Regions from separate parts of the Flexivirga oryzae genome, predicted to be linked through region 2. Evidence: predicted binding sites of a transcription regulator. Region 2 holds the regulator's gene; the other holds the start of a gene.
The links. The regulator Rex, encoded in region 2, represses fermentation and respiration genes when NADH is low (regulators of the CRP and FNR family bind a similar motif). The targets are predictions, from matches to a motif close to CTTGTGAANNNNTTCACAAG.
Positions count from the first base shown of each region.

Region 1: a site for Rex is predicted at 1,988-2,007, ahead of FHU39_RS23655 (geranylgeranyl reductase family protein). Genes of this name have one in related genera too.

Region 1 covers NZ_JACHVQ010000007.1:72,652-76,962, forward strand. Annotated here, with positions in the region: gene FHU39_RS23645 (NuoB/complex I 20 kDa subunit family protein) at 1-224, opposite strand, end outside; gene FHU39_RS23650 (NADH-quinone oxidoreductase subunit A) at 238-603, opposite strand; gene FHU39_RS23655 (geranylgeranyl reductase family protein) at 656-1,969, opposite strand; gene FHU39_RS23660 (demethylmenaquinone methyltransferase) at 2,213-2,914, opposite strand; gene FHU39_RS23665 (isochorismate synthase) at 2,984-4,246, shown strand; gene FHU39_RS23670 (DUF1330 domain-containing protein) at 4,222-4,311, opposite strand, start outside.
Region 2 covers NZ_JACHVQ010000002.1:302,202-306,512, reverse strand. Annotated here, with positions in the region: gene FHU39_RS25000 (lysophospholipid acyltransferase family protein) at 1-949, shown strand, start outside; gene FHU39_RS14430 (glutaredoxin family protein) at 952-1,215, shown strand; gene FHU39_RS14425 (redox-sensing transcriptional repressor Rex) at 1,628-2,299, shown strand; gene FHU39_RS14420 (glutamyl-tRNA reductase) at 2,296-3,594, shown strand; gene hemC (hydroxymethylbilane synthase) at 3,591-4,311, shown strand, end outside.

The DNA of each region.
Region 1 (4,311 bases), on a different contig from region 2:
CGGCCGGCGACGATCATCAGGTCGGCCTGGCGGGGTGTCGCGCTGAAGCGCTCCATGCCGAACCGGGCGATGTCGTAGTCGGGCGTGCCGACGGCCATCATCTCGATCGCGCAGCACGCCAGACCGAACGTCGCCGGCCAGACCGAGCTCTTGCGCATGTAGCCGGCGACCTGCTCGACCGTGCTCAGCAGGAAGCCCGCCGGAAGTTTCTCTTCGATTCCCATGTCTTGGTCAGCCTCAATCCCACTCAAGTCCGCCGCGGCGCCATACGAAGGCGTACGCGATGAACACGGTCACGACGAAGAGCACCATCTCGACGAGGGCGAACAGGCCCATCCGGTCGAACGACACCGCGAACGGGTAGAGGAACACCGACTCGATGTCGAAGATGATGAACAGCATCGCCGTCAGGTAGTACTTGATCGGCACCCGCCCGCCGCCCTCGGCGTGCGGGCTCGGCTGGATGCCGCACTCGTAGGCGTCCGCCTTGGCGCGGTTGTAACGCTTCGGACCGGCCAGCGCGCTGGCGCCGACCACCGAGAAGATCGCGAAGGCTGCACCGATGGCCGCGAAGAACAACAGCGGTGCGTATGAGTAGTTCATGCTTGCGGATCCTTCCGAACGTCGCCGTTCCTGCGGATGGAGGGGTGGTCGCTCATGCTGCGGGCACCACCCGTGACAACAACGACATCACGCGATCGTCGAGCTTGCCACCGTGTTCGTCACCGAGGTTGGCCATGATCTTCAACAAGAGTTGCATCATCGTCTTGCGTGGTAGGCCGAAACGCACGGCAAATCGCATGATTTCCGGGTGGCCGATCAGCTGCGCGAAGTAGCGGCCCACGGTGAAGTAGCCGCCGAGCGCGTCCTTCATCACCTGCGGGTAGGACTGCAGGACGCGTTCGCGACCGGCGTCGTCGGAGCGGCCGAAGGCCTGCGCGATGACCTCGGCGGCCAGCCGGCCCGACTCCATGGCGTAGGCGATGCCCTCGCCGTTGAACGGGTTGACCATGCCGCCGGCGTCACCGACCAGCAGCAGGCCGTCGGCGTAGTGCGGCTGCCGGTTGAAGCCCATCGGGAGCGCGGCGCCGCGGATCGGGCCGCGGATCGTCTCCTCGTTGTAGGTCCACTCCTCCGGCATGGTCGCCACCCAGCGGCGCATGACGTCCTTGTAGTCGGTCTTGCCGAAGGCGCTGGAGGTGTTGAGGATGCCGAGGCCGACGTTGCTGGTGCCGTCGCCGACGCCGAAGATCCAGCCGTAACCGGGCAGCAGCACCCGCTTGCCGTTCTTGTCGGTCGACCACAGCTCCAGCCACGACTCGAGGTAGTCGTCGTCGTGGCGGGGGCTGGTGTAGTAGGCGCGGACAGCAACACCCATCGGGCGATCGTCCCGCTTGTCGCGGCCCATCGCCAGCGACAGGCGCGAGGAGTTGCCGTCGGCCGCGATGACCAGCGGCGCCCGGTAGGTGAGCATCCGACCGGTCGGGCGGTCGTTCTCGCCCATCTCCTTGGCCTGCACGCCGATGATCGCGCCGGTGCGCTCGTCCTTGACGGGCGAGCTGACGTTGACACCCTCGCGCAGCCGGGCGCCGTACTTCACGGCGTGCTTGGCGAGGATGTCGTCGAAGTCCTGGCGGGTGCGGACCAGGCCGTACGGCGGGAAGCTGGCCACGTCCGGCCAGTCCAGCTGCAGGCGCATGCCACCACCGATGATGCGCAGCCCCTTGTTCTTGATCCAGCCGTCGTGCTCGGGGGTCGGGACGCCGAGGGTGATCAGCTCGCGGACCGCGCGCGGGGTGAGTCCGTCACCGCAGACCTTCTCGCGCGGGAAGTGCGTCTTCTCCAGCAGGAGGACGTCGAGACCGGATTTGGCGAGGTATGCGGCTGTGGCTGATCCACCAGGGCCGGCGCCGACGATGATGACGTCGGCGCTCTCGTCCGGGGCAGGCGTAAGGCCAGGGAGGCTCACTCGGGTGAATCTTTCTAGCTTGTGAACGTCTTCACTAACCCATGCACTGTATTCCCAGCCGCTTCCTCAAACCTACTTAGGCGAACCTAATCCGTCATACCGGCGCGCCCCGGGCACCCCAGCCCACCGGCCCGATCCGCCGACAGGCTCACATACCCATCGACCGGCTCAGCAAATCGGGCCCGAATCACCAATATTTCTAGGCCCTCCGGCACTTTCTGGGCCTCTCGGCAGGAGGGTCGGTCAGAGCTTGGTCGGTTTGGTCGCGCGGTGCAGCGCGACGATGCCGCCGGTCAGGTTGCGCCATTCGACGTGCGCCCAGCCGGCGTCCTGCAGCTGGGCGGCGATCCCGGCCTGGTCCGGCCAGGCCTGGATCGACTCGGCCAGGTAGACGTAGGAGTCGGCGTTCGACCCGACGCGGCGGGCGACGCGCGGCAGCGCGCTCATCAGGTACTCGCTGTAGACCTTGCGGAAGCCCGGGTTGGTCGGCGTCGAGAACTCGCAGATGAGCAGCTTGCCGCCGGGCCGGGTGACCCGGCGGAACTCGCGCAGCGCCTCCTCGGTCGACTGCACGTTGCGGAAGCCGAACGACATCGTCACCGCGTCGAAGGAGTTGTCGGCGAACGGCAGTTGCATCGCGTCGGCGGCGGTGAACGCCATACCCGGCCGCATCTCCTTCCCCTTGCGCAGCATGCCGAGCGAGAAGTCGGCCGGCACCACGTGTGCGCCGAGGCGCTCGAACGGCAGGCTGCTGGTGCCGGTTCCCGCGGCAATGTCGAGGACCACGTCACCGGGGCGGACCGCGAGCGATTCGACGACCACCTTGCGCCACCGGCGGTTCTGGCCCATCGCCATCACGTCGTTGGTCAGGTCGTAGCGAGCCGCTACCTGGTCGAACATCGAGGCGACGTCACGGGGCTGTTTGTCCAGGCTGGCTCGATTCATCCGTGCATTGTCCCGTATGCCGAAACGCGGGCCGCAGTGCCGGTCGGCGTAAGGTGACCGCTCGTGACCCTGCCGCTACCTCAATCGGACCCGGCCCTCGTGGTGCGCTCCACGCGCATCCAGGATCCCGGCGACCTCGTCTCGCTGATCCCGGACGACGCCGAAGCCCCCGTCAGCTGGCTGCGCGACGGCGACGGGTTCGTGGGATGGGGCACGGCCGCCGCCATACAGACCCACGGCACGGCACGCTTCGACGACGCCGAGCGGTGGTGGAGCGGGGTCGTGCGCGACGCCGTCGTCCGCTCCGAGGTCGACCTGCCCGGTGCGGGGCTGATCGCGGTCGGTTCGTTCGCCTTCGCCGCCGCGTCCCCCGCCGGTGGTGTGCTGCACGTGCCCGAGACCGTCGTCGGACGGCACCACGACGTCTGCTGGCTCACGACGGTCGGCACCGCCGCACACCTGCCCACAACCCCGGCGCTCGCCGCCGGGTCGGGCGCGGACGCGCCGGTCATCGCCGACGTCCGGGACGGGGCACTCAGCGACAACCAGTGGACCGAGGCCGTCGGCGCGGCCGTCGAGCGCATCCAGTCCGGTGCACTGGACAAGGTCGTGATGGCACGTGACGTCGTGGTGACCTCGAGCACCGACATCGACCCGCGGCACATCCTGCGCAACCTGTCGGGCGCCTACCCGAACACCTGGACCTACAGCGTCGACGGGCTGATCGGCGCCACTCCGGAGATGCTGGTGCGCCGGCAGAAGGGTCTGGTGACCTCGCGGGTGCTGGCCGGGACGATCCGCCGGACCGGCGACGACGAGCACGACCTGGCGCTCGCGGCATCGCTGGCCCGGTCCAGCAAGGACCTCGAGGAGCACGAGTACGCCGTGCGTTCGGTCGCCGACGCGCTCTCCCCGCACTGCTCGTCGATGAACGTCCCCGAGTCGCCGTTCGTGCTGCACCTGCCCAACGTCATGCACCTGGCGACCGACGTGGCGGGTGTGCTGCACGAGGACGTGTCGTCGCTGACGCTCGCCGCGTCGCTGCATCCTTCAGCCGCCGTCTGCGGCACGCCGACGCTGGCCGCACGTGATCTGATCGCCGAGCTGGAGCAGATGGACCGCGGCCGGTATGCCGGGCCGGTCGGCTGGCTGGACGCGACGGGTGACGGCGAATGGGGCATCGCCCTCCGCTGCGGAGCCCTCGAATCACCTTCGCAGATACGGCTTTTCGCCGGTTGCGGCATCGTCGCGGGCTCGGAACCGGCGGCGGAGCTCAGCGAGTCCGACGCCAAGCTGGTGCCGATGCGTCAGGCGCTCGGCTGCGGATCCTGACCCTCGACCACGACGAGTTCGCTCTCGGCCGCCTGCACACGGATGGCCCGTGCGGCCTGGTACGC
Region 2 (4,311 bases):
GGAGCAGAACACCGCAACACCCGCGCTGCGGCCGGGCGACTTCGAGGGCCTGGTCAACCTGCTGATCGAGGCGCTGCGCAAGGCGGGTTCGATGGTCGGCATCGAGGGCGAGGACCTCGAGCAGCGGATCGCCGCGGCGCTGGCGTTCGTGCGTCGCCGGCTGACCGGCGACTACGAGATCGACGACTTCGGGTTCGACCCCGAGTTCACCGAGAAGGTCTGGCTGCCGATCCTGCGCCCGCTCTACAAGCGCTGGTTCCGTGTCGAGGTGCGTGGCGTCGAGAACATCCCGGACGACGGGCCGGCGCTGGTCGTGGCCAACCACTCCGGCACGCTGCCGGTCGACGGGCTGATGACCCAGGTCGCCATTCACGACGAACACCCCAGGCACCGGCACGTGCGCATGCTCGGTGCCGACCTGGTCTTCGAGTCGCCGCTGATCGGTGAGTTCAGCCGCAAGGCGGGCACCACGTTGGCATCCAACCCGGACATCGAGCGGCTGTTCGCCCAGCGTGAGCTGGTCGCCGTCTTCCCCGAGGGGTTCAAGGGCGTCGGCAAGCCGTTCGCCGAGCGTTACAAGCTGCAGCGTTTCGGGCGCGGCGGGTTCGTCGCGGCTGCGCTGCGCGCCGAGGTCCCGATCATCCCGTGCTCGATCGTCGGCGCGGAGGAGATCTTCCCGATGATCGGCAACCTCAAGGGCCTGGCCCGGTTGCTCGGCTTCCCCTACTTCCCGATCACCCCGCTGTTCCCGCTGTTCGGGCTGGCCGGGCTGATCCCGTTGCCCAGCAAGTGGATCATCGAGTTCGGCGAGCCGATCGCGACGGACTCCTACGGTGCGGCCGCCGCCGACGACCCGATGCTGGTCTTCGACCTCACCGACCAGGTCCGCGAAACGATCCAGCAGTCGCTCTATTCGCTGTTGCTGCAACGTCGTTCGGTCTTCTTCTAGGTATGACGACCCCGCGCATCACCCTCATCGGCAAGCCCGACTGCCACCTGTGCGACCAGGCGCGTGCGGTGATCGAGCGGGTCTGCGCGGACACCGGGGAGAGCTTCACCGAGCGCAACATCCTGGAGGAGCCCGAGCTGCTCGCGACATACGCCGAACAGATCCCGGTGACCCTGGTCGACGGCAAGCAGCACGACTACTGGCGGGTCGACGAGCAGCGGCTGCGCAAGGCGCTCGCCCGGCGCGGGATCTTCGGCAAACGCTGACCCCACCATGCCGACAGGCTCAGCAACGCACCGAGGGGCCCAGAAAACCGCCCATGCACGGCCTCGGAGTCGCGAATTTACGTGTCCTGTCGGTCGTTTGTGAGCCTCTCGGCGAAATGGGTGCGGGGGACCTGCGGGACGGGCGGCGCGAACGGCTACTCGACGGTAGATGACGACCGGGTGCGGTCCGGCGCCGCGGCTGCCCGAACACGGCCGAAATCGTTGTGCCGTGCGGAGTTCCGCTATCACGAGCGGCTCTCGCGGCACGACCCGACCCCCGCCTAGCACTTTTGCCGGGAATTTGCGACTTTGTGCCCGCGTTCACAAAGACCTAGAGTCAGGGGGTCATTGATCCTCTGTGGCCGGCGTTTGGTATACGCCTGCCCGAGACGCATGAGGAGTCGAAGCGCCAGTGAGCACCGCATCGGCCGCCCGTCGGGAGATTCCCGAAGCCACCGTGGCTCGGCTACCGCTCTACCTGCGTGCTCTGGCGGCCCTGGACTCCCGGGGCGTCGAGGTCGTCTCCTCCGAAGAACTCGCCGAGGCGGCCGGCGTCCGCTCCGCGGGACTGCGCAAGGACCTCTCCCACCTCGGATCGTATGGCGTGCGCGGTGTCGGCTACGACGTCGAGCGCCTCTCGGAGGAGATCTCCCGCGAACTCGGCCTGCACCACGACTGGTCCGTCGCGATCATCGGGATGGGCAACCTGGGTCACGCGCTCGCGGCCTACGGCGGCTTCGCGACCCGCGGCTTCAGCGTCCGCTGGCTGGTCGACGAGGACCCGGCGATCATCGGCACCGAGATCGCCGGACTGCAGGTGATCGACTTCGCCGAGCTGGCCCAGCAGGCGCCCGAGAGCATCATCGCGGTGCTGGCGACCCCGCCGCACGCCGCGCAACAGGCCGCCGACCAGGCGATCGCACTCGGTGTCCGATCCATCCTCAACTTCGCGCCGTGCATGATCACCGTCCCGCCCGGGGTCGAGGTCCGCAAGGTCGACCTGGCCACCGAGCTGCAGATCCTCGCCTTCCACGAACAGCGTGGCCGGGACGACGAGTTCGGCAAGTGGGGTGACGCTCGATGAGCCTGATCGTGATCGGTATGTCGCACCGCACCAGCGGCGTCGAACTCCTCGAGCAGGTGGCCCTCAGCGCCGACCGGATCGACGACTTCGAGGTCGCCCTCGAGCGCAACGAGCACGTCAACGCCACGGTCGTGGTGTCCACCTGCAACCGGGTCGAGATCTACGCCGACGTGGAGACGTTCCACGGTGCGGTCACCGGCATCACCGAATCCCTTGCCGTCGCAACCGGACTGGCCGTGCCGCAGCTGCGCGAGCACCTCTACGTCCACTTCGAGGACCGTGCGGTCGCACACGCCTTCCAGGTCGCGTCGGGTCTCGACTCCGTCGCCGTCGGAGAGGCGCAGATCCTCGGCCAGTTGCGGGACGCCCTGCGCGCCGCCCAGGAGGGCGACCACCTCGACCCGTCCCTGTCCGCGCTCATGCAGCACGCACTGCGGGTCGGCAAGCGGGTGCACACCGAGACCGACATCGACTCGGTCAGCCGGTCCCTCGTCGAGCGCTCCCTCGACCTCGCGCAGTCCACCCTCGGCGAGCTCAGTGCGCAACGCGCCCTCGTCGTCGGGGCGGGCGCGATGAGCGGGCTGGCCGCGCACACCCTGGCGCGTGCGGGGGTCGGCAACCTCACGATCATCAACCGCACCCCCGCCAAGGCCGCCCGGCTCGCGGAGGCGACCGGCGGTGTCGCGGGGGACTGGACGCAGCTGACCGCCGCCGTCGCGGAGGCCGACCTGGTGATCTCCTGCACCGGCGCCGTCGGCCACGTCCTCGACCTGGACAACGTCGACACATCCGAGAAGGCCACCCTGCTGGTCGATCTCGCCCTGCCGCGGGACATCGACCCGGCACTCGCCGACCTGCCCGGCATCACCCTCATCTCGCTGGAGGACCTCAACGCCTCCGTCACGGACGACGCCGAGAAGACCCAACTGGCCGCCGCGCACGACCTGGTCAGCGCGGAGGTCGCCGAATTCCTCGTCGCGCGCCGTGCCGCAGCCGTCGCACCCGCGGTTGCCGAGCTGCGCGCCCGCGCCGCCGACGTCGTCGCCGCCGAACTGACCCGACTCGCCCAGCGGGTCGAGCTGTCCGAGCACGACGAGGCACAGGTCCAGATGACCGTGCACCGCGTGGTCGAGAAGATCCTGCACACGCCGACCGTCCGCATCAAGCAGCTCGCGGGGGAGGAGCAGGGCGGCCAGGACTACGCCGCGCTGCTGCGGACCCTCTTCGACCTGAACCCGCACGAGTCGCGCGTCTCCCAGATTCCCCACGGCGAAGCCGCTGGAGGTGGCCGATGAGGATTCGTGTCGGCAGCCGCCGCAGCAAGCTGGCGTTGACGCAGACCGGCCTGATCGCCGACCGGCTGCGTGCGCTCGGCCACGAGGTCAAGATCGTGGAGATCGTCACCGAAGGGGACACCAACCGCGCCTCGCTGAGCCAGCTCGGCGGCACCGGGGTCTTCGCCACCGCGATCCGGAACGCCCTGCGCGACAACCGGATAGACCTCACCGTGCACTCGCTCAAGGACCTACCGACCGCACCGGCCGGTGGTCTGACGATTGCCGCCATACCGCCGCGCGAGGACGCACGTGACGTCCTGGTCGCGCGTGACGGCCTCACCCTGGGCGAGTTGCCGCAGGGCGCGGTCGTCGGCACCGGCTCGCCGCGCCGCGTCGCGCAGCTGGCGGCCCTCGGTCTCGGGCTGACCTTCCGCGACATCCGCGGCAACGTCGACTCACGCATCGGCCTGGTGCGCAGCGGCGAGGTCGACGCGGTGGTGCTGGCCCGCGCCGGCCTGGCGCGGCTCGGCCGCCTCGACGAGGTCACCGAGGCCATCGACCCCCTGCAGATGCTGCCGGCACCCGGCCAGGGCGCCCTCGCCCTCGAAATCCGCGCGGACGACGCCGCGTTGCACGACGTAATACAGCAGCTGGACGACCCCGACACCCGCGCCGCCGTCGCCGCGGAGCGCGCCGTGCTCGCCCGGCTCGAAGCGGGCTGCTCGGCACCACTGG